DNA from 2 places in the Metaplanococcus flavidus genome. Region 2 is predicted to be linked to the other one. Evidence: a T-box and tRNA genes for the amino acid it is inferred to sense, from the RefSeq annotation. Region 2 holds a T-box; the other holds one or more tRNA genes.
The links. A T-box is a leader RNA that pairs with one kind of tRNA and senses whether it is charged. The one in region 2 lies ahead of trpS (tryptophan--tRNA ligase), so its partner is inferred to be a tRNA-Trp.
Positions count from the first base shown of each region.

Region 1: it has a tRNA-Trp gene. The T-box ahead of trpS (tryptophan--tRNA ligase) is inferred to sense a tRNA for this amino acid. The anticodon was not compared.

Region 1 is NZ_JBHTKI010000001.1:58,750-73,255, reverse strand. It holds tRNA gene ACFQ1X_RS00405 (tRNA-Ser) at 1-82, shown strand, start outside; tRNA gene ACFQ1X_RS00400 (tRNA-Glu) at 111-185, shown strand; tRNA gene ACFQ1X_RS00395 (tRNA-Val) at 191-266, shown strand; tRNA gene ACFQ1X_RS00390 (tRNA-Met) at 863-939, shown strand; tRNA gene ACFQ1X_RS00385 (tRNA-Asp) at 943-1,018, shown strand; tRNA gene ACFQ1X_RS00380 (tRNA-Phe) at 1,036-1,111, shown strand; tRNA gene ACFQ1X_RS00375 (tRNA-Thr) at 1,126-1,201, shown strand; tRNA gene ACFQ1X_RS00370 (tRNA-Tyr) at 1,205-1,288, shown strand; tRNA gene ACFQ1X_RS00365 (tRNA-Trp) at 1,295-1,368, shown strand; tRNA gene ACFQ1X_RS00360 (tRNA-His) at 1,389-1,464, shown strand; tRNA gene ACFQ1X_RS00355 (tRNA-His) at 1,511-1,586, shown strand; tRNA gene ACFQ1X_RS00350 (tRNA-Gln) at 1,596-1,667, shown strand; tRNA gene ACFQ1X_RS00345 (tRNA-Gly) at 1,672-1,746, shown strand; tRNA gene ACFQ1X_RS00340 (tRNA-Cys) at 1,753-1,826, shown strand; tRNA gene ACFQ1X_RS00335 (tRNA-Leu) at 1,836-1,919, shown strand; tRNA gene ACFQ1X_RS00330 (tRNA-Leu) at 2,067-2,150, shown strand; gene ACFQ1X_RS00325 (cation-transporting P-type ATPase) at 2,359-5,019, shown strand; gene ACFQ1X_RS00320 (C45 family autoproteolytic acyltransferase/hydolase) at 5,067-6,137, opposite strand; gene ACFQ1X_RS00315 (B3/B4 domain-containing protein) at 6,230-6,892, opposite strand; gene queG (tRNA epoxyqueuosine(34) reductase QueG) at 6,960-8,105, shown strand; gene trmL (tRNA (uridine(34)/cytosine(34)/5-carboxymethylaminomethyluridine(34)-2'-O)-methyltransferase TrmL) at 8,115-8,588, shown strand; gene ACFQ1X_RS00300 (hypothetical protein) at 8,922-9,221, shown strand; gene ACFQ1X_RS00295 (aldo/keto reductase) at 9,315-10,145, shown strand; gene ACFQ1X_RS00290 (RluA family pseudouridine synthase) at 10,183-11,028, opposite strand; gene ACFQ1X_RS00285 (thioredoxin family protein) at 11,084-11,554, opposite strand; gene ACFQ1X_RS00280 (disulfide oxidoreductase) at 11,556-11,981, opposite strand; gene ACFQ1X_RS00275 (GNAT family N-acetyltransferase) at 12,113-13,657, shown strand; gene ACFQ1X_RS00270 (phospho-sugar mutase) at 13,781-14,506, shown strand, end outside.
Region 2 is NZ_JBHTKI010000008.1:415,371-429,876, forward strand. It holds gene ACFQ1X_RS07010 (CYTH domain-containing protein) at 37-639, shown strand; gene ACFQ1X_RS07015 (globin domain-containing protein) at 745-1,143, shown strand; gene ACFQ1X_RS07020 (ClpXP adapter SpxH family protein) at 1,140-1,937, shown strand; gene pepF (oligoendopeptidase F) at 2,239-4,047, opposite strand; gene ACFQ1X_RS07030 (competence protein CoiA) at 4,094-5,200, opposite strand; gene mecA (adaptor protein MecA) at 5,353-6,015, opposite strand; gene spxA (transcriptional regulator SpxA) at 6,273-6,668, opposite strand; gene ACFQ1X_RS07045 (putative glycoside hydrolase) at 7,621-8,823, opposite strand; T-box leader at 9,131-9,343, shown strand; gene trpS (tryptophan--tRNA ligase) at 9,388-10,401, shown strand; gene opp4C (oligopeptide ABC transporter permease) at 10,905-11,822, opposite strand; gene opp4B (oligopeptide ABC transporter permease) at 11,836-12,801, opposite strand; gene opp4A (oligopeptide ABC transporter substrate-binding protein) at 12,954-14,506, opposite strand, start outside.

The DNA of each region.
Region 1 (14,506 bases), on a different contig from region 2:
GTCCGAGTGGCCGAAGGAGCATGATTGGAAATCATGTAGGCGGGCAACCGTCTCAAGGGTTCGAATCCCTTGCTCTCCGCCAGTAGATAACTCACTATTAAAATTTGCAAGGCCCCTTGGTCAAGCGGTTAAGACACCGCCCTTTCACGGCGGTAACACGGGTTCGAATCCCGTAGGGGTCACCATTATCGGAGGATTAGCTCAGCTGGGAGAGCATCTGCCTTACAAGCAGAGGGTCGGCGGTTCGATCCCGTCATCCTCCACCATTTTGTTTTCTACATAAAGACAGTGTTAAAGAGAAACTGTTATTATATATAGAAGGAACTCGAATTCAATATTGATGTAAGTATTGAAAATAGAGTATAAAAGTCTTCTTATATTATTATCGCGGGGTAGAGCAACGAGCCGTACGAAGACGGCGAAGTAACACCGAAGCAGCCGAAGGCGATGCAGGTGTCATCAGCGATAAGCAATGAGTATGAAAAATCTTCGTATATATTATTGTCGCGGGGTAGAGCAACGAGCCGTACGAAGACGGCGAAGTAACACCGAAGCAGCCGAAGGCGATGCAGGTGTCATCAGCGATAAGCAATGAGTATGAAAAATCTTCGTATATATTATTGTCGCGGGGTAGAGCAACGAGCCGTACGAAGACGGCGAAGTAACACCGAAGCAGCCGAAGGCGATGCAGGTGTCATCAGCGATAAGCAATGAGTATGAAAAATCTTCGTATATATTATTGTCGCGGGGTAGAGCAACGAGCCGTACGAAGACGGCGAAGTAACACCGAAGCAGCCGAAGGCGATGCAGGTGTCATCAGCGATAAGCAATGAGTATGAAAAATCTTCGTATATATTATTGTCGCGGGGTAGAGCAGTTCGGTAGCTCGTCGGGCTCATAACCCGGAGGTCGCAGGTTCAAATCCTGCCCCCGCAACCAAATGGTCCCGTGGTGTAGCGGTTAACATGCCTGCCTGTCACGCAGGAGATCGCCGGTTCGATCCCGGTCGGGACCGCCATTTTTATTAAATAATATGGGTCAGTAGCTCAGTCGGTAGAGCATTAGATTGAAGCTCTAAGTGTCGGCGGTTCGATTCCGTCCTGACCCACCATATTTTTTCTCCATGCCGGAGTAGCTCAACTGGTAGAGCAACTGACTTGTAATCAGTAGGTTGAGGGTTCAAGTCCTTTCTCCGGCACCATACGGTGGGGTAGCGAAGTGGCTAAACGCGGCGGACTGTAAATCCGCTCCTTCGGGTTCGGCAGTTCGAATCTGCCCCCCACCACCAGTTTTTAGGGGCATAGTTTAACGGTAGAACAGAGGTCTCCAAAACCTCCGATGTGGGTTCGATTCCTACTGCCCCTGCCATTTTTAAAAAATACATCGTGGCGGTCGTGGCGAAGTGGTTAACGCACCGGATTGTGATTCCGGCACTCGGGGGTTCAATTCCCCTCGTCCGCCCCATTTCTTATCTATAATTTATTTAATGCACTTATAAAATAATAACGTGGCGGTCGTGGCGAAGTGGTTAACGCACCGGATTGTGATTCCGGCACTCGGGGGTTCAATTCCCCTCGTCCGCCCCATCTTATTATTGGGGTATAGCCAAGCGGTAAGGCAACGGGTTTTGATCCCGTCATGCCCTGGTTCGAATCCAGGTACCCCAGCTTTGCGGAAGTAGTTCAGTGGTAGAACGCCACCTTGCCAAGGTGGAGGTCGCGGGTTCGACCCCCGTCTTCCGCTCCAAAAATTGGCGGCATAGCCAAGTGGTAAGGCATGGGTCTGCAACACCCTTATCACCGGTTCGAGTCCGGTTGCCGCCTCCATTATATTATGCCGGCGTGGCGGAATTGGCAGACGCGCGGGACTCAAAATCCCGTTCCTTCACGGGAGTGTCGGTTCGACCCCGACCGCCGGTATCTTAAAGGGCCTGCCTGCCCTTTACCAAGCACCAGCTCCTTCACCGGAGTTGGTGTTTTTTATTGGGCTTATATGCATTTTCCAAAAAACTGCTTGTTTAATTGCTTTGATTTATGTTATATTATTTATTGTCGCTTAGACATTTTGCCGGCGTGGCGGAATTGGCAGACGCGCGGGACTCAAAATCCCGTTCCTTCACGGGAGTGTCGGTTCGACCCCGACCGCCGGTATAATCTATCCTTACCGTATGCCAAGCGGGAAGACTGAAAGCCCTGACCAAGAGTCAGGGCTTTTTTATATACCTTCGTTGTAAAATGAAAGTTTTTTGACTGAGAGAGTTAAATAGTGGAGGCAGTGTCTCCTAAACTGTTACATGCTATAATATGTAAAATTGTTTGAAAGTTTTGATAACATTTCGGAGGTGAGGGATTGTCTGAAATGAAGTGGTTCAATGAGGAAATCGAACAGGTGCTTAAGGAGCAGTCAGTAAGTCCAGAAACCGGCTTAAGCGAAGCAGAAGCAGTTAAACGGTTAAACAGGTGGGGAAGTAATGAGTTGCCGGAAGGAAAAGGAGATTCAGTTATTGTTAAGTTTTTTAAACACTTTCACGACGTTCTCATTTATGTTCTGCTAGCAGCTGCTTTTATAACAATGATACTTGGTCATTACGTAGATACAGCAGTTATTCTGGCTGTTGTAATAATTAATGCAAGCATCGGATATTTTCAAGAAAACAAAGCTGAGAAGGCACTTGAGGCTATTCGCAATATGCTGTCTATTAAAGCTACTGTAATGCGTTCTGGTAGCAGACTAGGCATTCGAGCAGCCGAAATTGTTCCAGGAGATATCGTCGTTTTAAGAGCTGGAGATAAAGTGCCGGCGGATATGCGTTTATTAGAAGCGATAAACCTGCAAATTGAAGAGTCTTCTTTAACGGGTGAATCGCTGGCAGTCGAGAAACAAATTGCTGTTATTCCTGAAAATACAGTACTTGGTGATCGAACGAATATGGCTTTTGCCGGAACTTCGGTTGCATCTGGCTCGGGATTAGGAGTAGTTATTGCCACGGGGGCGAATACAGCGCTTGGAGAAATCAGCACTGCTATGGAATCTGTTGAGAAACTTCAAACCCCATTAATAAAACAGACTACAGACTTTGGCAAACTTATTTCCATAGTCATTGTCTTGAGTGCGATTCTAATGTTTTTTATTGGTTACCTCTTTCATGATTATGGAACAGCGGAATTGCTGTTGGCGATTATTGGGTTAACTGTGGCAGCAATTCCTGAGGGTTTACCGGCTATTCTCTCCATAATTTTGGCGCTTGGGGTACAAAAGATGGCTGCTAAAAATGCAATAGTACGCAACCTGCCCTCAGTCGAAACCTTAGGTGCAGTAACAGTGATCTGCTCGGATAAAACAGGTACTTTGACAAAAAATGAAATGACTGTTAACTCGGTTATTGTTCAAGGAATTGAATTCGAAGTTAGTGGTACAGGATATTCTCCCGAAGGAGCGATTCAAAGAAATGGGCGTGAGGTATCTATAGCTGAATATCCAATGCTGGAACAATTTTTGGTGTGTTTAAAGACGGTTAATGAGGCAAATTTGTATCAGGAAGAAAACAAGTGGATGGTTAGCGGAGGGCCTACAGAGGGGTGTTTGCTGACTTTAACGGAAAAAGCTGATAAAAAAATTGAGGTATTACCGATTATTGCTAAAATTCCTTTTGATTCTTCCTATAAATATATGGCGGCGCTAGTGGAAGAAAAACATGGAAGACGGATTTATGTTAAAGGGGCACCTGAAGTGCTGCTGGATATGGTTGCTGTAGAAGAACGAAGTTTCTGGGAAGTTCAAATTGCTGTCCATGCTAAGCGCGGAGAACGTCTCTTGGCAGCGGCAGTAAAGACCGTATCAGATGACACACAATCAATCGACCATAAGGATTTAAGAGATAAATTCCATTTAATGGGAATAGTGGGGATTATTGATCCGCCGCGAGAAGAAGTGATTGACTCGATTGCACAGTGCAGAAGTGCAGGTATTCAGGTCAAAATGATTACCGGAGACCATAAAGAAACTGCGGTAGCTATTGGTGAGATGTTAGGTATCGGTCGCGAAGGAAAAGCGATTGAGGGATGGGAATTGGATTCAATGGACATGACGCAATTAGCGCGGGCGGCCATTGAATATGATATTTTTGCACGCACCAGTCCAACCAATAAACTGCAACTGGTTACCGCATTGCAGGCTCAACACCATATTTGTGCAATGACGGGGGATGGTGTCAATGATGCTCCTGCATTAAAGCGAGCTGATATTGGAATAGCAATGGGGATCAAAGGAACTGAAGTATCAAAAGAGGCAGCAGAGATGGTGCTCGTTGACGATAATTTCAGTACCATTGTCAATGCGGTAAAAGAAGGGCGACGTGTTTATGATAATTTAAAAAAGACAATTCTTTTTATTTTGCCTACTAATGTATCTGAGGGAATGTTGATTTTTATCAGCATTCTACTTGGGGCGACAATTCCTTTGACTCCGGTGCAAATACTATGGGTCAACATGATAACGGCTGTGACGATATCACTTGCGATTGCTTTTGAAAAGCTGGAACCAGGAACAATGGAACGGCCGCCAAGAAAACAGAATGTCCGGTTATTGAGCACGTATGCAATATTTAGGATTGCATTTGTATCTTCAATTATATGTGGCGGTATTTTGTGGATGAATAGTGTGCTTTCTGCGCAAAATTATGAGGTGGGAGTTTTGCAGACGATTACGTTGCAAACTTTGGTCATTTCACAACTTTTTTATCTCTTTAACTGCCGAAATGAATCCCGCTTTGCATTGAATAAAGATTTTTTTTCTAATAAAGCAGCATTCCTTGTGTCGGGGATTCTGATTATTGTGCAGCTTGCCATCACTTATATACCATTTATAAATTTTGTGCTAGGGACAGAACCAATTAGTATTAACAATTGGGGATGGCCGTTCATAATCGGGTTTAGCGTTTTTGTTCTGGTCGAGTTGGAAAAATGGGTTGTTCAAAAATTTTTTACAACAACGATTGTATCTAGGAAAAGAAAAGTTTAATTTAAAGGAGTTTAAATGCAATAAAAACAGCTGAAGCAAGAGATGCTTCAGCCGTTTTTATGTTGGGGCCCGGACAAGTCGTCCAGATAGGGAAACGGAAAATGTGTGTCGATCCGGCCATTGATGCGCTTGGCCAGCAGACGTTCCCCTTGGAGCCATTTCTGGAAATCAAACATTAATGGCAGGCGGTCCGGACCAATCGCAAAACCGACTTCAAGGCTATTCGGGAAATAAGAAGCCGTGTGGAGCGTGCCGGAAGCAGTGCTGTATTTTGTAGAGAACACACCTTGCGCTGAATCATTTAAGAGACGGAATGCCTCATAAGCGTCATTTGAGACTGCAGCGTGGGTGAGAAGTGCGGTTTCACGCCTTTTGGAATCATCGATCTGGTAGCGGTTTTCTTCAGACAAAACTTCGAAATGGTTTGTCGACACTGCAGCTTCCCGCACAATGACATCGCGCGGAGAAGTTTCCGCTACAACGGATCGTCCTGTTTTGTCCAACAGCACATAACTGAAAGATCGCCGGTGTGGCAATTCTTTTAGCAGGTCGATCGCTTCTTCGACGGTCGCACAATGCTCCAAAATGAGCCGGCCGATCATATTGCAAATAAAGCCGTCGGCGGAATTTCGGCGGTTAATGAAATTATAGCCCATCACCAGCCCTTTTTCGTTCAGCCCATCAGTTCGACCTGTTATTTGCATGGATGGACCGATGGTGGCGTATCCGCCATCAGTAGGTTCGTATAATGCAAAACGTCCTTCGTAGCCCTGCGGCGCACTATCGTAGTTGCGGACCAGGAAATTGGAATGGCTGAGAATTGAACAGCCGCTCTTTGTATATTCCAGGTAGTAACCGCCGAATTCACGTAAAGCATCTATAAATGGCCATTTCAATGCATCGGCCAATCCTTCTATTTCTTCCCAGATACGTGGTGCAAAGCGTTCGAGCATCTCGATTGCCTGAGTTTCATTTATAATCAGCTGCATACTTTTTTGTCCACGTTGAGCTCTGCGGTTTGGCAGAAGCAGTGAATCCCGCAGCAGTTCACCCTGGTGGTGGCCAAACTCATAATGACTGCCTCGGAATTGGATAATATCGCTATGGACTTTTTTCATTGGACATCCCTCTTTTTTATCTCGATATCAAAATAATACTAGAATTTAAGGGTGATAGAAAAGAATCTGCCTGGAGCAAGCGCTTCAGACAGTTATAAAACTGACAGTTCAGCCTGTCCGCCGTTAATTCCTGTGAACATATTGGACGCGGCGGTCAAAAGCTCAAGAGCGGTGTCCCGGTCCATCGAGGGTCGAATATAAAAGACGTGCAGCGCATTCTGTGTGGTTTCGGTGACAACTGTTCGTTTGGAATCGACATACGGACTGCCAAAAGCCCCTTGCCGGTCTTTTGTTATGATTATGTTGGAAAGGGTATTGAGACGATTGTTTATTCCTTCGTATTGATCCTTGTCAGTGCCTATGGTAACTTCGACGTTACTCTCGATTTTATCGGCATCGTAAAGGCCAAGCGGAATTTCGTATTGCAGCGACAGAAAATTATTCATATCCACTCCCGAATGGACAGATGTAAGATAATTTTGTTTCCTGATTCTCCGATAAAGAGCTTCAGCGGAAGGGCGGTAGCGATTTGAATCGGCACCCAGCGCTTTCCAGATGAGTTTCCATTCAAGCAGACCAGGAAAATCAAATAAGTCCTTGTCCTCCAGATCGAAGAATAATTGTTCCTGGAAAAGCTGCAGCCGGCCTTTTAACATTTGAGGAGAATCAGAAACGGTGATATTGTTATATTGAATGATTCCAACTTTAAAATCGGGAAGTACTTCTTTGATTTTCGGATCGACTGTTATTTTCACAATGATCTTCCTTTCTGAAGGTCCATATAAATTATCGTATCATATATTCAATAAAGGGGTTATCAGCATGAATCTTGACCAATTTCAAAAAGAGCTCGTTGCTTATGCCTCGGAAATCGGAATAGATAAAATCGGGTTCGCATCAGCTGAGCCTTTCTTCAGTCTGAAGCATCGCCTGATTCGACAACAGCAACTTCAGTATCAATCAGGCTTTGAAGAAGCGGATGTAGAAAAGCGCACACATCCTGAGTTATTATTGGAAGAAGCAGTGACGATCATTGCAATTGCCATTGCGTATCCGTCGAAAATGAATGATGCACCGCAAGGAACGCGTGGAGCAAGGCGCGGAATTTTTTCGCGTTCATCTTGGGGCAAGGATTATCATGCTGCGCTGCGTGAGCGGCTGACACTGCTGGAAGCCTTCATCGCAGCACATTACCCGGATGCCCGTATGCGGTCGATGGTTGATACCGGGGAATTATCCGACCGAGCAGTCGCAGAACGTGCAGGCATAGGGTGGAGCGCGAAAAACACCAATATCATTACGCCGGAGTTCGGTTCTTATGTTTACCTCGGGGAAATGATCACCAATATTCCATTTGAGCTGGATGAGCCGATGGAGGATCAATGCGGCGACTGCCGGCTGTGCATCGATACGTGCCCGACAGGTGCCATTGTGGAAGGTGGCCAGTTGAATGCACAGCGCTGCATTTCTTTTTTGACACAGACTAAGGGCTTTCTGCCGGATGAATTCCGTTCGAAAATCGGCAACCGTCTATATGGCTGTGACACTTGCCAGACAGTTTGTCCGAAAAATAAACGGAAAGCGAACCAGATTCATACCGAATTTGAACCCGATCCGGAAATAGCCAAACCATTGCTTGAGCCGTTATTGAAAATATCAAACCGGGAGTTCAAAGAGAAATTTGGTTATATCTCCGGTTCATGGAGAGGGAAAAAACCGATCCAGCGCAATGCGATTCTGGCGTTGGCACATTTCAAGGAAGTAAGTGCTGTGCCGGCATTGATTGATTTGTTGGAAAGTGATGAGCGGCCGGTTATCCGTGGCACAGCTGCATGGGGCATCGGAAAAATTGGCACAGCTGAAGGGCTGCATGCTTTAAAAAAAGCGGAAGAGCAAGAGAGTGATCTTGAAGTGCTCGAGGAAATTCAAAAAGGATTGGCATTTTTTGCTGAGGAATCGAAAGGATAAGTGAAGATAGTGGCCATTAATATTGTGTTATATCAGCCGCTGATACCGGCAAATACGGGGAACATTGCCCGGACGTGCGCAGGAACCGGAGTTAAATTGCATTTGATCCGTCCGCTCGGATTTTCCACGGATGACAAAATGCTGAAGCGGGCCGGACTGGATTATTGGGAGCATGTCGATCTGACCTATTATGATTCCATGCAGGAGCTGTTTGACAGTTCTCCGGATGGACGCTTTTATTACATTACAAAATTCGGTTCGAAACCCCATACGACATTCGATTTTTCGGATCAGGAGAAGGATCATTTCTTCGTTTTCGGCCAGGAAACGAAAGGTTTGCCGGCTGAACTGCTCGAGGCGAATCCTGATAACTGCCTGCGCATTCCGATGAATGACAATATCCGGTCACTGAATTTGTCGAATACAGCTGCGATTTTGATGTATGAAGCGCTGCGCCAGCAGGGATATCCCGGGCTGGAATAAAAAAAGGCAGCGGAATAAATCTCCGCTGCCTTCTTCTTAGTTATCGTCTCTATCAAAAGTGCCTGGTTTGTCGTCGTATCCGGCAGTGAAAATTGCTGCCAGGAACGCAACACAAACGCCTAGAATAAGGATCAAGTTCATTTATAACGACCTCCTTGAAATATGCATCTTTGTTTAGTATAGCCCAAAGTCGGGAAAAATGAAATATAAGTCCTTCCTGAAATATGGAGAAATTCTGTCCATTGAATACGGAATCTCTTGAAACCAATCGTCGTTTCATTCGTATACTAAGGTAGTGAAAATAACTTAAAGGAAAGGTTGATTTCGATGAAAATGAAAATCTCCGCTGCTTTGCTCTGGATTTCTGCCATTGCGGAAGCATTTTTAGCCATTCCATTTCTCGGTGGTACGTTTGTCATCAGTACAGGATATGCAGCACTCGGCTTTATGTTCGTCCTGCATGCGGTTACTTTGTTCTTCTGTTTCCGCGAATACTCGCCGAAATCAGGTCCAATTATTGGTTTGATCACAAGCCTGCTGGCCTGGATTCCGCTGATTGGCTGGGCGTTGCATTTACTGAGCGCAATCGTATTATTCATCAACGCAGCTATTGCAAGCCGTCCACGCATTTAAAACCGCCATTCCTGGCGGTTTTTTTATTGGACAAACTTCAAATTCGAATTTATTCGGACGGATTTGTATAATGAAAGAAGAAAGGATGAGGAAATGGAATTAAATATAAATTCAACTAAAAAATTACATAATGGTGTAGAAATGCCGAGATTCGGTCTCGGTGTTTATAAAATGTCCGATCAGGAAAAGGCGGTTAACGCGATGATAACGGCAATTGATGCCGGCTATAAGGCGATTGATACGGCCACTGTTTACGAAAATGAACGGGAAGTCGGAGAAGCGGTGCGGAACTCGGCCGTGAAACGGGAAGACTTGTTCATCACTTCGAAAGTGTGGAATACGGATCAGGGTTATGACCAGACGCTGCGTGCATTTGAAGCATCGCTGGAGCGGCTCGGGTTTGATTATCTGGATTTGTATTTGACGCATTGGGCCGTGCCGGGGAGCTACGAAGAAACATACCGGGCCATCCAGCGTTTGTATGATGAAAAGCTCGTGCGGGCAATCGGCGTGTCGAATCATCATCAGCCGCATCTGGAGCGAATTTTGGCAACAGCGAATACCAAACCGATGGTCAATCAGATTGAGTTGCACCCGCAATTGACACAGGAACCGCTGCGGGCATTTTGTGCACAGCATGAAATTGCTGTAACATCCTGGTCGCCACTCGCGCGGGGCCGGTTGTTGGAAGATCCGGTACTTGCGGAAATAGCTGCGGGGCATGATAAGACGATTGCACAAGTGATAATCCGCTGGCATCTTCAGCATGATCTCATCGTTATACCGAAATCAGTAACGCCGTCTCGCATCGTAGAAAATGCCGATGTGTTTGATTTCTCATTGGCCGCTGAAGAAATAAAAGCAATCGATGGCCTCAACCAGGACTGGCGAACCGGCACCAATCCGGACGATATCAAAGCATAAGAAAAGAAGTTCCCTTGTGAAAAAGGGAACTTCTTTTTTATCTTGCCGTATCTTCAACGACAATTTTTTCATCGGTGAACGGATGGATGAATGACATGCGGAAGGCATGAAGATGGTAGGCGCCGTCCTGTGTCGATGGTCCGCCGTATAATTCATCGCCGATGATCGGGTGGCCAATATGGGAAAGATGGGTGCGGATCTGGTGTGTCCGGCCGGTTTCAAGGGAAAGCTGCAGCAGCGACTTGCCTTCCATATGGCGCAGTAATTTATAATGTGTGACTGCGCTTTGTCCGGTTGGTGATACCATGCGGCGCGTGGGGTGATGGCGGTCACGGCCTATGGCAAAATCGATGGTGCCGGATTTGTTGTGGACTTTCCCGTTGACGACAGCTTCGTAATCGCGGACGAGCTGTTTCTGTTCGAGCATACGGTCAAGGATGTTTTTCGCGACCGGATGCTTCGCGACCATCAGCAGACCAGAAGTTCCCTGATCGAGCCGGTGAACGTGTTCTCCGTATGAACCGCCACCGCGTATGATATGGCCGATGATGGCATTGATGAATGTGTCGTTCTGTCCGATTTCATTCGGGTGGGTGTTCATGCCTTTAGGTTTGCGGGCGATAAGGAAATGTTCGTCCTCGAACAGCACCGGCAATTCAATGTCGTGATTGGGTTCATAAGGGGAGTCCGCTTTTGGAAGATCGAATTGCAGTATAGTGCCTTTTGGCAGTGGTTCTTTCCAGACGACTTCCTGGAATTTATCGTTTTTTACGGACTTGGCCATGCGCAATTCGTGGACAACTTTTTTGCCAAGGCCCCATTCGGTGCGAAGTAATTCTTCGACGGTAATTCCGTCATCTTTAATTTCATAATTCCAGCTCATTACTATTGCCTCCATAAAAAAAGAGCATGCGCAATGCACATGGCTCTCTTGTCATTTATTTTTGAACGACTTCTCTGAAAAACTCTTCAATATTCTCTTTTGGCTGCGCTCCAACCCAGCGCGCTACTTCTTCGCCATCTTCATAATGGACAAGAGTAGGTGTCGATTCGATCATATATTGCTGTCCGCCTTGATTATACTCTAGCAGATTGTATTGCAATACGTCTACATCCATATCTTCAGCAACCGGCATCAGAATAGGGGTAGTATTTTGGCAATGGATGCAGGTCGGGCTGAAGAAATAAACCGTAGTCGGCTCTCCACTGGCAATCTGTTCTTCCAATTCACCAGGCAGGACGATGTTCTGGTAGTTTTCATCATCCAGTTGATCGATTGTGGCCTGATCCAAATCTTCTTTGTCATAAGGGTTGTCTGCCAGTTTTTCGCTATTGGACATTTGCGTAAGCACGATGATCAATGCAAAAATGGCGAGTACGACGCCTCCGATGATAAGCATTTTTTTCAATTTATTTTTCCTCCTTCAATGATTTCAGCAAAACGATGCTCATTCCAGCAATTAAGATAAATGCAACAAGCGCTAAAAATGGAATGGTGATAAATCCCAGGTAATTGATATATTGGCTTGTGCAGGGAACCAATCCGCACGAAGGGGCCGAATCGGATAGGAAGGAAAGTTTCTGAATCCCGTAATGATACAGGGAAATCATGCCACCGATACCTGAAATGATCAATGAGGTCAAAGCGATTCTGACATTCTTCTGAAAATAGGCTACGCCGATGATGATCACCAGTGGGTACATGAAAATCCGTTGAACCCAGCATAGTTCACATGGGATATAGCCGCGGACCTCTGAAAAGTAGAGAGAGCCGACAGTGGCAATCAGCGCAGTTGCCCATATGCCCAGCAAAAGATTTTCTTGTATTTTCGTCATGTCTTAGGTCCTCTCTTGTTAAATAGCTACTATAGAATTATAATTCTTTAGTTGGGGCAAGTAAAATAATATTATCCACTGTGCTTATCCTATATAATAAGATGTGATACTTTTGTGAAGGAGTGGCAGCAATGGCAGAGCAATTCGATTTATCCAATTTTGAAAAAAGCATGATCATCCGTGAGATGAATTATGCTGATATAAATGCCATTCTCGAAATGCAGCGTTTATGTTTTCCAGGAATGGAACCATGGAAAGAAGAACAATTAAGAAGCCATCTGGGCGTGTTCCCTCAAGGCCAGCTGGTAGCAGAACTGGACGGAACAGTAATTGGCTCATGTTCAAGCCTATTGATAAATTTCGACGAATACGACGATCGGCATACATGGGATGATGTTACCGACGGCGGTTATATAACGAATCATAACCAGGACGGCTACAATATGTACGGCATCGAAGTGATGGTGCACCCCGAATACCGCCGTATGCAAGTAGGGCAGCGTCTCTATGAAGCCCGCAAGGAATTGGCGCGGGAACTGAATCTGAAATCGATCATCATTGGCGGACGGATTCCGAATTACCACAAACATGCGGATGAAATGTCGCCGCGTGAATACGTGGATTCGGTATCCCGCCACAAAATTTACGACCCGGTACTTACATTCCAATTAATGAATGGTTTCCAATTGATGCGCATCAACCCTAATTATCTGCAGGATGATAAAGCTTCCGGAAAATATGCAACACTGATGGAATGGAATAACGTCGATTACAAACCGATTTCCAAACGTCATTTCAAAACGAGCCTTCCGGTACGCATCTGTGTGGTGCAATATCTGATGCGCGCGATTGAATCTTTTGATGATCTGGCGAGCCAGGTGGAATACTTTGTGGATGTGGCCTCAGACGCCCATTCCGATTTCGTCGTATTCCCTGAAATCTTCACGACTCAGCTGATGTCGTTCCTGAATGAACCATCGCCGAGCCAGGCAGTGCGGAAGCTGACGGAATATACACCGCAATACATCGAACTTTTCACCGATCTGGCTGTCCGCTATAACATCAACATTATCGGCGGATCCCATTTTGTAAAAGAAGAAGACGATGAAATCTACAATATCGCTTATCTTTTCCGTCGTGACGGTTCGATCGACAAGCAATACAAAATCCACATCACCCCGAACGAACGGAAATGGTGGGGAATCTCTGCGGGTGATTCTGTCCGCGTATTCGATACGGATTGCGGAAAGATCGCTATTCAGATCTGCTATGATATCGAATTTCCGGAACTTGCGCGCATCGCGACAGATATGGGAGCGAACATCATCTTCTCGCCATTCTGTACGGAAGATCGCCAAGGCTACTTGCGCGTCCGCTATTGTGCACAGGCACGTGCTGTTGAAAACCAGATCTATACGGTCATTTCCGGTACGGTCGGCAACTTGCCACAGACTGAAAATATGGATATCCAATACGCACAGTCGGCAATTTTCGCACCTTCTGATTTTGAATATGCCCGGGACGGCATTGTTGGAGAAACCAATGCCAACCTGGAAATGGTTCTGATCGGTGACGTCGATCTGGAAATTCTCAGACGCCAGCGCCAGAACGGCACAGTTAAACAATTAAAAGACCGCAGACATGATGTCTACCGGGTTGAATACAAAAAAGATTAAGTTTACACAATATATGAAGAAATTACTGAACCGCTTCCGGATGGAGGCGGTTTTTTTTCTTCATTTTTGGTAAACTGGAATTAGTAAGATTGACATGCACGAATTACGAATGGAGGGATTTCTATGGATTGGAAAGAACGGATTAAGCGCTGGTTGGATCATGAGGATCTGGATGAAGTGACGCGGAGCTCGCTGAACGTGTTGCGTGAAGATGAGAAAATGGCAGAAGATGCATTTTATCAGGATCTCACTTTTGGAACTGGCGGTATGCGCGGGGAAATCGGTCCGGGCACGAACCGGATGAATGTCTATACTGTGCGAAAAGCATCACAAGGCATCGCTGATTACATAAAATCGAATGGTGAAGAGGCGATGGCAAGAGGGGTCGTCATTGCTTACGACAGCCGACGCATGTCACCGGAATTCGCGGAAGAAGCAGCGAAAACTTTTGCTTCAAATGGCATTCATGCTTATTTATACAGCGGTACACGCACGACTCCGCAATTGTCATTCAGTGTCCGCTATCTTCATGCGTTTATGGGAGTGGTTATTACCGCGAGCCACAATCCGCCGGAATACAACGGCTATAAAGTATACGGCGAAGACGGAGCACAGCTGAATCTTGAGGATGCCGACCGGGTCATTGAGTTTGTCAGCAATGTGGAGAATGAACTGACTATTGCCAATGGAAGTTTCAAACCCGAATTGCTCGTCACATTGGATGAAAAGTTGGACCAAGCCTACATTGCCAATGCGCTGACTGTCCGGGAACAGCCGGATGCGTTACCGATTCAGGCAGTTTTCACCCCGCTTCACGGTGCTTCAGGTGCAACGGTAAAACGATTGCTG
Region 2 (14,506 bases):
AATTATCACATAATAATATCAAGTGAGGTGCAGATGATGACCAAAGAACTTGAGATTGAATTCAAGAATTTATTGACTGAAGAAGAATATTTAGAATTGATGGACCGCTTCGGCTACTCTGCTGAAGACGCTCATACACAAGTGAATCATTATTTTGATACAACGGATTTTAAATTGCGCGATCGCCGTTCGGCACTCCGGATCCGGCAAAAGGGCGCTACATACGAATGCACGTTGAAAACACCGGCGGACAATGGCTTTTATGAAATTACCGACAAACTCGATTCGCAACAAGTTGAAGAAATCTTTGAAAAACGCAGTTTTCCCGCACCGGAAGTCGCAGCAGCATTGAAGGAGATGGGACTCGGATCTGATGCGCTGGCACTTCTGGGCAGCCTGACTACCCACCGGATCGAATTCCCCTATGAATCCGGCCTGCTGGTGCTTGACCATTCGGAGTATCTCGCTACCGAGGATTTTGAAATTGAATACGAAGTAAGTGATTTTGAAGCTGGGAAACAGCGGTTTCAAGCGTTCTTGCGTGATTTCGAAATTCCCTTCCGCAGCACAGATAAAAAGATTTCCCGTTTCATGAATGCCGCAAAAAAAGGAATTAATACGAATAAAATTATCGAATAAAAATATTTAAAATACATTATTTCCCATTCAAGCGTTCGATTTATTTGAGATATTTTCACAGCGTTGTTAGAATGAACTTACAGCTACAGCAAAGGAGACATATTGATGACTGGAAAACCTATTATTCCGTATGAAGAAATTGGTGCGGAACGCCTGTCCCTATTGGTGGACGCATTTTATGCCCGCGTCGCTATGCATCCAAAGCTCAAGGCTATTTTTCCTGACGATCTATCGGAAACCGCCAGAAAACAGAAGCAATTCATGACCCAATACCTTGGCGGACCCAATATATATTCTGAAGAACACGGACATCCCAGACTCAAAGCAAGGCATAATCCCTTTCCGATTACTCCCGAACGGGCTCAGGCTTGGCTTGAATGCATGAGTGAAGCGATGGATGAAATCGGATTGACCGGAAAATTCCGTGAAACCTTCTATAACCGGCTTGTGATGACTGCTCACCATATGGTCAATGCACCGGACAGCGAGGAGGAAGTGGTGTGAATAACCTGGACCTGGCAAAGCAGATTTATGACAGCCCGAATCCGGTAAAGCCCATGGAACTGTATATTTTTCTTGATCCTCTGAATATGGAATGCTGGGAACTGCAGTCCATCATGAGGAAGCTCCAAATTGAATACGGCCATTATTTTTCCATGCGTGTTGTTCTCAGCACGAAACTATTCAATTTGAACAGCCAGCAAAAAACCTCTTCACTCTCCACTGATAATCTGACGCATCCTGTATTGGCGTCCGTCGCAGTCAAAGCGGCCGAATTGCAGGGCAAACGTGCAGGCAATCAATTTCTGCATAAACTGCAGGAGCAGTTGTTTATGCAAATAAAAGATGTTTCTTCCTATCAGGTTCTACTCGAAATTGCACAAGAAGCCAATCTCGACCAGGAAGAATTCAAAAAGGATTTCCATTCTGTCCATACAGCAAAAGCATTCCAATGCGATCTGCAGATTACAAGGGAAATGGAGATCACTGAAGTTCCAAGCATAGTCTTCTTTAATGAATGTATAGAAGACGAAGGTGTTAAAATTTCCGGACTGCATTCATATGATACTTATTTGACAATCCTTCAGGAAATGCTTGGCAGCGACCCATTAAACAGACAAGCTCCACCGTCACTGGAAGAACTTTTTACAAAATACACGACAATTGCGACAAGAGAAATTGCGTCCATTTACAATATTTCGCAGGAAACTGCTGAACGTGAAATGAAAAAACAGATGCTCCAGCAAAAAGTTGAACGCATCTGTTTACCTGATGAAACATTATGGAAAGTAAAATAAGCATGGCGCCCTCGGGCGCCGTGCTTATTTTTTGAACCATAGAAAAACGCCTGCCACGTCCGGCAGGCGTTTTTCATTACACAAAGGGGATGGGAGAAATGTTCACGCTCAAACAAAGGGGTGTATGTTTGTATGTGATTTATTTCACAACCTAAATTTATCACAGAATAATTGTTTATGCAATAATTCACAAACGAATTCACAAATTCGTCATAATCGTAAGTGTTATGAAATTTTTTTAACTATATTAAGATAACTAAAAAGAACAGGCTCAGTAATACTGAGCCTGTTCTTCCCTAATTTATTTTTTCAGCAATAATTTCTCGAGTTCTGTTAATTTCTGTTCAAATACTTTGCAGGCCTCTTCCACTGGTGAGGATGAAGTCATATCGACTCCTGCTTTTTTCAGAACCTCGATCGGATAATCAGAACTTCCCGCTTTCAGGAACTCATTGATAAAACGATCGACTGCCGGCTGTCCTTCTTCTAAAATACCTTTGCTCAATGCTGTTGCAGCACTGAATCCTGTAGCATACTGGAAAACATAATAATTATAGTAGAAATGAGGAATTCTTGCCCATTCCATACCGATCTCTTCATCAACTGCCACGTCTTCCCCAAAGTATTTCTTGTTCAGCCCGTAATAGACTTCGGTCAGGCGTTCCGCTGTCAGCGCTTCGCCTTCCTGGTCCATCTTATGGATCAAATGTTCAAATTCTGCAAACATTGTCTGGCGGAATACCGTGCCACGGAAACCGTCCAGCCAATGATTCAACAAGTAAATCCGCTCCTGATCATCTTCCGAAGTTTCCACCATGTATTCGTTTAATAAGGCTTCGTTTGTCGTCGATGCAACTTCAGCTACGAAGATGGAATAATCACCATACACATAAGGCTGTGAGGCGCGTGTGTAATAGCTGTGGACACTGTGGCCAAATTCATGGGCCAATGTAAAAAGGTTATCGACATTGTCCTGCCAGTTCATCAGGATATAAGGATTCGTGCCATAAGCGCCTGATGAATAAGCGCCGCTTCGTTTTCCTTTGTTTTCCATGACGTCCACCCAGCGGTTCTGGATGCCTTCTTCAACAATACCGGTATATTCTTCACCAAGCGCGGACAGACCCTTCAGCATGATTCCAGTCGCTTTTTCATAAGGGATTTCCATCTTCACTTCTTTTACCAATGGTGTGTGCATATCCCACATATGGACTTTATCGATTCCAAGCACTTCTTTGCGGAGAGCTGCATAGCGATGCAATAAATGCAAGTTATTGTTTACCGTCTCAACCAGGTTATCATAGACAGTTTCCGGTATGTGGTCATCCGATAATGCGGCGTGCCTTGCCGAATCATACTTACGGACACGTGCATTGACGTTATCACGCTTAACCGTTCCTGCCAAAGTCGAAGCAAATGTATTCAGGAATTTTCCGTAAGTTGCATAGACAGCTTTGAAAGCATCTTCCCGCACACGGCGGTCCTTGCTTTCAAGAAAGCGGATGTAATTGCCGTGCGTAATCTGTACGGTTTCGCCGTTCTCATCTTTGATTTCCGGGAATTCCAGATCCGCATTATTCAGCATGCCGAACGTTTCGGACGATGCACTTACAACTTCTGATAATTGGGCAAGCAAGGACTCTTGTTCCTTTGGCAATACATGCGGGCGCATTGAATTCAATTCGTCCAGCGCATGCTTGTAAAGTTTCAACCCTTCATGGTTTTCAACGTAACCATTCAACACTTCTTCATCAAGTTCCAGGATTTCCGGCGTCAAAAATGATAAGCCCGCTGAAATCTTGGCATAAAGAGCTTTAATGCGGCTGTCCAACGCCTGATATTTTGAATTGGTGGTGTCCTGATCATACCTCATATGGGAATATGTATATAACCTTCTCAGGCGTTCAGACACTTCATCTTTAAAAGTCAATACTTCAAATAGGGATTCTGCCCCTTCTTTTAATTTCCCTTCAAAAGAACCGGCTCTCTCGGCCATTGCTGCCACTTCCTTGAATTCGCTTTCCCATGCTTCATCAGTCGGGAAAATATCATCCAGCTTCCAAGTCAATTCTACAGGGATCTCTTCACGCTTTAATATTTTATTCGCCATTTCCAATTCCTCCTTAGTTCTTCTCTTTCGGGAGTCGAACTTGTTTTTATTTTCTCAATTTTCGTACCCTTTTGCAATAGATATCATATAATCCTTCCATTTGTCTTTCGCAGTCGTTGTTTTGACCTGCCATATAGTGAATAAAACTTGTATAATCCTGCATCACCTTTTCAAGTTGCGCAGCATCGCCTTTGTTGCTCAGCTTTATTTTCATGGAAGAAATCAGATCTGAAACTGATTTGCCTTGTTCGAGTGCACGGACTGTTTTTAATTGCCAGATGACTGCATGTTCAGCGATGCATTCCGCCCCGGCTATCGGGACGCCGATTGTTGCAGGCACATTCCTTATATCCAAACCCAGTTTATAGCAGAGCAGCCAGAATGGATTTTGATAGCGGTTTTTCGCAAACAATTGAGAGCGGATGAACGCAGTTCTCGCCAGTGCAAAAACAGAATACATCGTTTCAAAGTCTTTTCTGCCCAGTCTTTTCGGAACAGCAAAAGGAAATGTCTGTTTGTTTGCAGGCAAAGAACTTATTTTGCCCACCCAGCGGTTGCCGCTGATAAAGAATAAGTTCGAATAATAAGTGAATTGTCCAGTTGACGGATTCAGCAGCAACAGGTACTTGGTATGTTCATGGTTGATCAGCATCTTCTTTTGATATTCCATCAAATGAATTACTTGAATTCTGTTTTCCGGTTTTTCGTTGTTCCCGAAAATCCAAGTCGGGTATAATCCAACCGCCTTGTAAGCAGCAGTCCTTCTTACAACATCATGTGCAGAAATCGCACTGCACTGGAATTCAATTACGGTCCGGCTGTCGACCAGCAGATCAGCGCGCTGGCGAATTTCCGGCATATATTTTTCCAGTTCCACTTTGAAGTTTTTAGCAGTGAAGAATTTGTGCAGCAAAATTTTGCCCTGCAGATGCAAAGAGGATTCCGACTCACTGTATGAATCACAGTCAGAATGGGATTTATGGGCAAAATGGGGAATTTTGATGTTGCCAATTTTTAAATACAAGATATTCCCACAGTCCGGACAAGTAAATTTACTATTGCTTCGTAACTCAAGCAGCTCCTGCCGGCTGTAGTTTTTAATCAGATCAATTACTTGTTCCCCTTCAGTTTTGGCGATTAATATGGCTGTCACACTCCTTTTATCTATTATAAAAGAGTGTTTATGTTTAGACAATATTCAATAGTCTGGCATCTGTCAGTTCAATTTACGAAATAAAAAAGCCTGAAGAGATGAATACATGCTTTCATCCGTTCAGGCTCATAAATATTGAATTGCGTTCAGAGTTATCCAAAGTAATGCAAGACATTGGATAATGCATCTTTTTTGAAAATTTCCTTGCCGTATTCTTCAAGACGATGGATCGTAACAGAAGATGGCGGCAGATATTCTGAGAGTACACTTAAATGATCTTTAATATCTTCATCTGAGTGCAGGATGTCATCAAAGCTGATATGAAGGTAGTATTTACCTTCGAAGTGATAGAGAGCCGTTTCAATTGGAACATATTGCAATCGTCTGGAAAGAGGAACTAATTCCTCGACTTCCGACAGCATAAAAGTATATTCCAATTTTTTGGTATCGGGCTCGTTGAAGACAGGTTCAAATTCATCGAATTCTGTTCCAGCGGCATCCGAATCCTCATTTGCAAACATTTTGCGGCGTTCTTCTATATCATCTGGCATGTCTAATTTTTGACCGTCTTTTGTCAATTGAGCACGCGTCACTGTAACTTCCAATCCTTTGTCCATTGCCTGGACCTGAATCCATAGTGGACCTTCCATTACAAAATCAGCTTCCTCATTCACTTCATCCATCATTTCCCAGAATAACTCTTCGCTTTTGTCTCTGTTGAACCAGATTTCGTCACGGCTGAACCCACGTTCTTCAACGTCGAGATAGGAAATGTAAAATTTGACTGTGTTATCATTAATGCGTTCTATATCCATTTTACACCTCTCCTTTCGAATTGGACCAAGAGGATCTTCCTCATAAGCCGTGCGTTGTTGCTCTATTTATTATATCGCGTTTGGAACTCTATGAGAAAGTTAATGCCTGTGCACCCAAAATGCTGACGGATAATTAGTTTCGAGTTTATTGCAATTCACTCAGAAATGCAAGACATTAAGCCGAAGTAAATACAGAAAAGCCGCCCAAAGATCCATTATGCATTGACATAAAGGCCGGACAGCTTTTTAGCTTATTTTCAGTTCACCATTCGCTGAGCTTCAAGCAATTGATATGCTCTCACTTTACGAGGGAGGAACCGGCGAATTTCATCTTCGTTATAACCGACTTGCAGTCGTTTTTCATCCATGATAATTGGCCGGCGCAATAGCCCTGGATGTTCTTGAATTAACTCATACAATCTTTGAAGTGGAAGGCTTTCAACATCCACATTAAGCTTTTGGAAAATTTTTGATCGAGTTGAGATGATTTCATCTGTTCCATCTTCCGTCATGCGTAAAATCTCTTTGATTTCGCTGATCGTCAGTGGTTCTGAAAATATGTTGCGTTCTGTATATGGAATATCATGCTCTTCCAACCACGCTTTTGCTTTTCGGCAAGATGTACAGCTTGGGGAAGTAAATAGCGTTACCATCATAATTGAACACTTCCTTTCGGATTCGGGAATCACATTTCTATCTTGCTAAATTAGAATGAGTCTAATTTAGAAGGTTTACATTCATTATACAATAACTGACCTGAATTGAATATAGAATTCGCAGATTAATATAGGATTTGCATAATGTTTGTCACAAAATCGCTATAATTAAACACTTTCCTCAGTTCTATAATATATTTTTACCCGTTATTTTACAAAGCTAAACTCAATTTACAGATATTTTTATTCTCAATTAGAAATTTCTTTTTGAAAAAACTTCTTACTGGTTCTTACTCTTATTAGTACGAATTGCAGAGCGAAAAGTTTCATAAAAAAAGGGGCTGATTTAAAAAACCAGGTCCTTTGAGCTTGTTGAAAAAGTAAAAATGAAAGCCGATATTGCGCAAAACAGCTTCGCTTGCCAAAACCCGTGCTCCTGCATCGCTTCGCTAGCTTCGTCGCAAAGAGTCGGCCGAACTATCTTCGGCCAACTCTTGGCTCGCGCTGAGCTAACTCGGTCTCGTTTCACTTCGCCCGAGTGGATCTCAGCACTTCGCTTGGTCCTCTGGGCGTCTTCGCTGTTTTGCTCCATATCTCAGATCTTTTTCTTTAAAGGAATAGATGTTTAAGTGTGTTGTATGTGAGAAAGTGAAAACTTGCATTATCAGCACAGAACAGAATGAAGCGACAGGCGGCGACTCCATCGGGAACCAGAGCTAGTCCTGAGACCCCGCAGTGAATGTTTGACCGAACAGTATTCGGTCGAACTTTGCGACGAAGCGTGTAACGCTGCAGGAGCATCGTTTTTCAACGCGAAGCGAGCGAGGAGGCTCAGGCAGCTCTCCGAGGAAAGCTTCCACCTAGAGCGAAATGATTGGAGTAGTTGTCGGTTTCTCGACAGCCAAAAAGGACCTGATTAAAAAATTCAGGTCCTTTTTAACATTTACTGTCACGGAGTGTAATCCACACCAGGAGTATAAGTGTTGCCGGCATTCCATAAGAGGAATTCGTCTATGCCGTTATCGTTCAACGCCTTGATTTGTGCTTCCACTTCCGCTTTTCCGTAGCGCAGGTAATTACCCGACCCAAGGTAAGAAGCGGTGAAATCCTGCAGCCACGGACGTGATACCGGCGGATTCTCCAGTTCAGCTAATTTTGCATTTTCGACTTTCGAATACTCGTCCACTAATTTGTATGGCTCGAGATCCGGTTTCGCAATGCCAAAATAAGAAGTCCAGTGGCTTGGATAGATCATCGATGAAATTACATCCACGTTTTCAGAGATTTTTGAGAAGTTCTGTCCGATTCCCGGGGCTTCAGGCAAAGTAGCGGAATAACCGAAAATGTCGACAGACACTTCAACGTCATACGGTTCCAACTGCTCGCGTGCATAAGCAACGAAATCAGTTACAGCGTCTACGCGGCTCTGCACTCCGTCGTATTCTTCACCATCGTACTCACCTTTGGAATACTTCAGTGTCTCTGCGCGGTTCTCAAAACCTTCCGGGAACCGAACATAATCGAATTGGATTTCCTTGAAACCAAGTTTTGCAGCTTCAATGGCAATTTCCACATTATAATCCCAGACTTCCTTCATGTAAGGATTGACAAAGGATTCACCGCGGCCGTTTTTCCAAACTGAATTGCCATCCATAAATGACAATTCAGGTCTAGCATCTGCCAAAGCAGAGTCTTTAAATACTACAACCCGAGCGATTGGATAAATTTCTTCCTCTTCCAGACGTTCAAGCATCGCACGTGGATCTTTGATGTAATTTTGTCCGATTCCATATTCATCCAAAGTCGACCCTTCTTCAGGCTTATACGTCAAATATCCGTAGTCTTCTTTGATATCGATTACCATGGCATTCAAATCGGTTGAACCGATCAGGTCTATCAAACTGTCAAAACGCGCTCCACCAGCGGAATGGGCTGTAACGAATATGCCTCGAACAGCATCAGGATATTCAAACGTCAAACCCGAATTATATCTGAATAATTGCGAGCTCGCCAGCATCTCTGAACTGATTTCCACTGTATTATATGTACGGGTAGTAAAGTCCTGCGCATCTTCAGTTGCTGCCATAGCGGGGGCCGTTGCCAGGCCAGTGAATAATAAAGCAGTCGCAGCTGCCAATTTCATCTTTTTCATTTTCGACTATACATCCTCTCAGTTGTCTTTCTTATTCCATTTTATCATCATTTTGACAAATTGAAACAAAAATATAGCAATCCAACAGTTAGTTATTTGTAAATTTTTTATGATATTTTAGCGGCCTGCAATCGATCTCCGACAAGCAATAATGGAATATATACTAAACTTTAGGATTTGCCGGGTTGATTGTTATATACGTTAGAATTATACCGGTAAATCAGTGAAACGGCAATGAAACTTTGTATAGGGTTCCATGATTTTAGTATTGCAAACCTTTTCCAGGATGTACTATAATAGAAGAAATATATAAGCGTTGAGAAAGAGGAGTAAATGCATTTCCTTCTATATTAGAGAGTCTGTGGCTGGTGCAAACAGATGGAGGCTTGCATTGAATGGACTTTCGAGCTGAGCAGGTGAAAATTACCAGTACCCTGTTCCGTTATCTTCACGTTATGAAGAAGAGTGGCCGGAAACGGCAACTAGGGTGGTACCACGGAAACACAGCTTCGTCCCTTTGCAGGGATGCTTGCTGTGTTTTTTTATTTTGAGGAGGAATATGGAATGAATCGAATATTTTCAGGCGTTCAGCCAACAGGCACCGTGACATTGGGTAATTATATTGGTGCTTTCAAACAGTTTACAGATCTTCAGGATGAATACGATTGCATCTTTTGCATCGTTGATCAACACGCTATTACGATGCCTCAGGACCGGCTCGAGCTCCGTAAGAATATTAAAGCTCTTGCAGCCTTGTATCTGGCCGTCGGAATCGACCCTGATAAAGTCACCTTATTTATTCAATCGGAAGTGCCTGCACACGCTCAGGCTGGTTGGATGCTGCAATGCGTCGCGACAATCGGCGAGCTGGAGCGCATGACTCAATACAAAGACAAGTCTCTGAAAAATGTATCCGTTTCAGCAGGGCTGTTGACCTACCCCCCATTGATGGCTGCGGATATTTTATTGTATCAAACCAATATCGTCCCAGTCGGCGATGACCAGAAGCAGCACATTGAACTGACCCGCGATCTTGCAGAGCGTTTCAATAGGAAATATAACGATGTTCTGACGATTCCTGAAATTCGTATACCGAAACATGGCGCACGCATCATGTCGCTGCAGGACCCCACCAAGAAGATGAGCAAATCGGATGACAATAAGAAATCCATCATCACCCTGCTTGATGATTTGAAGACCATCGAGAAAAAAATTAAAAGTGCTGTCACTGATTCAGAAGGGATTGTCCGTTATGATCCAATCAACAAACCGGGCGTATCCAATCTCCTGACAATCGAAGCAGCGCTTACAGGGGCTTCAATCGATGAACTTACTAAAAAATATGACGGTGCCGGCTATGGTGATTTCAAGGCTTCTGTAGCGAAAGCTGTGACAGAACACATTGCACCAATCCAGGAGCGCTATGCAAACCTCGTCAACTCGGAAGAACTTGACCGTATCCTTGATGAAGGCGCAGAAAAAGCTTCCAGCCTGGCGAATAAAACACTCAAGAAAATGGAGAATGCGATGGGACTTGGTCGTAAGCCAAGAAAAGCGACAGCGCCCGTTAAGCTCTGAAAGGCATAAGACGGGATAGCGAAGCGGCGCTTTTTGCCGCATAGCTATTCTGGCTTATGACCCGAAGAGCTGGGCCGCTGGAGTCTGGACAAAGAAAAGCGACCGCGAAGAGTTGACCGAAGCCTGCGAGGGCAAGTCTTTGCGACGAAGCAGCGTAGCGATGCAGGAGCAACGGTCATAAAACATCTCACCGCAGTAACGTGTTTTCAGCCGCATAGCTGTTCTGGCTTATGACCCGAAGAGCTGGGCCGCTGGAGTCTGGACAAAGAAAAGCGACCGCGAAGAGTTGACCGAAGCCTGCGAGGGCAAGTCTTTGCGACGAAGCAGCGTAGCGATGCAACGCCCTTTCATGTCCCGAAGCTAGCGCAGCGATGCAGGGACAGGGACAGAGACAGGAGCATGGTTTTTTGCAAGCAAGCTGTTTTGTGGAATATCGATTTACATGTTTCTTTCTCAACAAACACAAAAAAAGTTCCGCACAATAATTTGTGCGGAACTTTTTTCTATCTTAGAGACTTAGGATTCAATGCATCCTTTAAGCCTTCCCCGATAAAGTTGATGGAAAGTATTGTTGCCGTAAGAACTAGCGCTGGCGGCATCCAAATCCACGGTTTGCCTTGCAGTACATCAGGCTCGTTTGCTGAAGACAGCATGTTGCCCCAACTTGGAATTGATTGAGGAACACCGAAACCTAAGTAACTGAGAGCCGCTTCAACGACAATCATACTGGCAAAAATCAATGTCGCCTGTACAATAATTGTTGAGATAACATTCGGAAGAAGATGCTTGCGGATAACTTTCAATGGCGAACAGCCGATTGACAGAGCAGCAAGTACATATTCATTCTCTTTTTCAGCCAGGATTTTGCTTCGGACCAGTCTCGCGACTCCGCCCCAGCTCAAGACACCGATTACAATAATCAGTACTGAAACTCCGTCAATCGTATCACGTAAAATTGTATTTAATACGATAACGAATACAAGAAATGGAAAGTTCAGGACAAAATCGGTGAATCTCATCAATAAGTTATCGACAAAACCGCCAAAGAATCCGGCAATTGAGCCTACAAGCGTTCCAAGCGTGATTACCATCAGTGTAGCACTGAATCCGACAACCAATGAGATGCGGCCACCGTATAGCAGACGGGTTAAAACATCACGTCCGCTTTTATCTGTCCCAAGAATATGCTCCCCATTCGGGGGAATGTTCATTGAACCGATATTTACCCGCGACACATCAGGAATCGGCGATAGAAAAGGTCCCAGAAACGGTGCTGCAAAGGATAACGCTGTAACAAGAATTATGAAGAACGAACTGATCATTGCCAACTTGTTATGAAAGAATTTTTTACGTGCAATCTGCCAAGGAGACAAGCTGCGTTCCGGCTTCTGTTGTTGAGTTAATGTGTTTGATGATGCCAATTTTGCTTCCTCCTTATTCCAGTCGAATTCGTGGATCCACGACTCCGTACAGTAAGTCTGCGATCAAATTACCTGCCAGTGTCAGGAATGACAATAACATTGTCAAAGCCATCAACGTTGCGTAATCACGGCTTGTTACAGAATCCAGGAACAGCATTCCGATTCCAGGATATGTAAAGATCGTTTCGGTGATTATTGCTCCACCGATCAATGCTGCAAAATCGAATCCAAGGAAAGTCACTAAAGGAATAATAGAGTTTCTCAAAATGTGCACATTGTAGATCTTCTTCATCGGTGTTCCTTTAGCTCTGGCAGTACGCACAAAATCTTTGCGTGAGTTCTCGATGATATCGTTCCGCAGGAATTGCGTATAAGAAGCAGTACTCAATGCCCCCAAGACAATGGCCGGCAAAATAACATGATGCAATCTGCTGAGATAATATTCAAACGTTCCCTGCTCGATCAATATATCCACAGATCCTCCAAATGGGAACCAGTTCAAATTGAACGCGAAAAAGTAAATTGCAAATACGGCAGCAACAAAAGAAGGTATAGCGAGCATGATATAGTTTATTCCGGCAATCGCATTATCACCCAGCGTGTAAGGCTTGCGCCCGGAATACATGCCCATCATAAACGCCAAGATATAAGTGATGATTAAAGACGTAACCCCTAAAAGTAAAGTGTTTGGTATTTTCTCCATAATGACATCAAATGCAGGACGTTTATACTTGGTGGATTTTCCGAAATCCCCTTGGACGAATCCAGTGATCCAATTGAAATATTGGACAGGCAGCGGATCGTTGTAGCCCAACTTCTCTCTCATTTCAGCGATATATTCAGGATTCGTATTCAAAGGATCAATTTCCCCGCTCAATGAATCCCCGGGCATCAGCTTAGCCAGTGAAAACACCACAACGGAAATAAGGATGAGCATTGGAATCATTCCAAGTATTCTTCTAATCGTATATTTAAGCATTTATACTCTCCTTGTCTGTAAAGTTCTCTGCTGCACTCTTCGGCACGGTAAGAGTAATTTGTGCCAAACGTCCCTTACCGTGCATAAGAGCCTCTTATAAAATTATTCAACGATGGACTGCGGACAGCCCATCGTTGAAGGTTTAACCGCTATTATTCTGTTACGAACCATTGAGCCGGGCTGTTCTGACCAGAAACGTCATATTCAACTCCGCCTACACGGTTGTTCAAAGCAACAATTTCTTCAAGTTCAGCAATATAAAGCATTGGAACTTCTTCGTTTAGAAGCTTCTGCCATTCAACATAAAGTTCCTTACGCGCTTCTTGATCAGTTCCAACTACTTCGATGTCTAAAGCATCGTCAAGTAATTGATCTGATTCAGGGTTATTATAGCGCGTGTAGTTCCATAGTTGATCGGATTTCCATGTTGCTGTTGGATCTGGATCTGTTCCAGTACCCCATCCGCCGAAGAAAGTTTCGATGGAAGCATCATCTTTTTCAATCATTTCATAGTAAAGGTTAACTTCTACCATTTCCAATTCTGTTTTAAGTCCAACTGCTTCCCAATATTGAGTGATCGCTTGAGCGCGTGACTCAAATGTTGGGTTACCTGTTGCGTAATGAGAGAACTTAACGACAAACTCATCACCATTTGGATCTTCACGGAAACCATCGTCATTTGTATCTACATATCCAGCAGCATCAAGCATTTCCATCGCTTTTTCCGGATCGTATTCGTACGTGTTCAATTCGCTGTTGTCAGCTGCATTCCAGTGAGAGCTTGGTACTGGAGCATTGACTACATTTGCATAACCGAAGAAGAATGCATCAACCCATTCCTGACGGTTAAGAGCATACATCATAGCCTGACGTAATTCTTTATCCTGGTATTTCGGAAGTTCTTCAACAATTTCTTGTGATTCGCTGTCGAATTTACCAAGCTTGAATCCTACATAGTAGTAAGAAAGGCCAGGATAAGTAGTGATTTCAACATTTTCCAATGGTTCAACTTCAGGTCCTGAAACCGGCTGAAGAGAAATCATATCAACATCGCCGTTTTGCAAAGCTCCAACTACTGAAGAGTTGTCGATTACACGCACAACGATTTTATCAAGATTTACATCACCGTTCCAATAATCTTCGTTTTTAGAGAATTCAACAGATTCTCCAGCTACGATAGAATCTACTTTAAACGGTCCAATTCCGATTGGAGTTGAGATAACCGGGTCAGAAGAAGCCATATCTGCTACTTCAATGCCTTCAAAAGCTGCTTCAGGAAGTGGATATGCCCAAAGGTTTGTCAAGTTGTTAACACGTGCCTTGTCAAAAGTGATTGTGATTTCATAATCACTTACAACTTCGATTCCTGAAATGGAATCAGCTTCTCCAGCGCGGTAAGCTTCTGCGCCTTCGATTGTTTGTACATTCGCGTAACGGGGACCTTCATAATCCGGGTCAGCAAGAGTTTCTAATGCGAATACCCAGTCATTAACTGTAAGTTCTTCGCCATTATGCCACATAACGCCTTCTTCGAATGTGAAATTAAAGACTTTGTTGTCTTCAGTTTCCCATGAAGCTACGTTAGGCTCTGGTTCAAGATTTTCGTTATAAGAAATCAAAGCCTCATCGAAAAGATCGATTACTTCAAAATCAGTTGCGATGCCATAAAAAGCAGAAGAGAATAACCCTTCAGGTGGTGCATCAA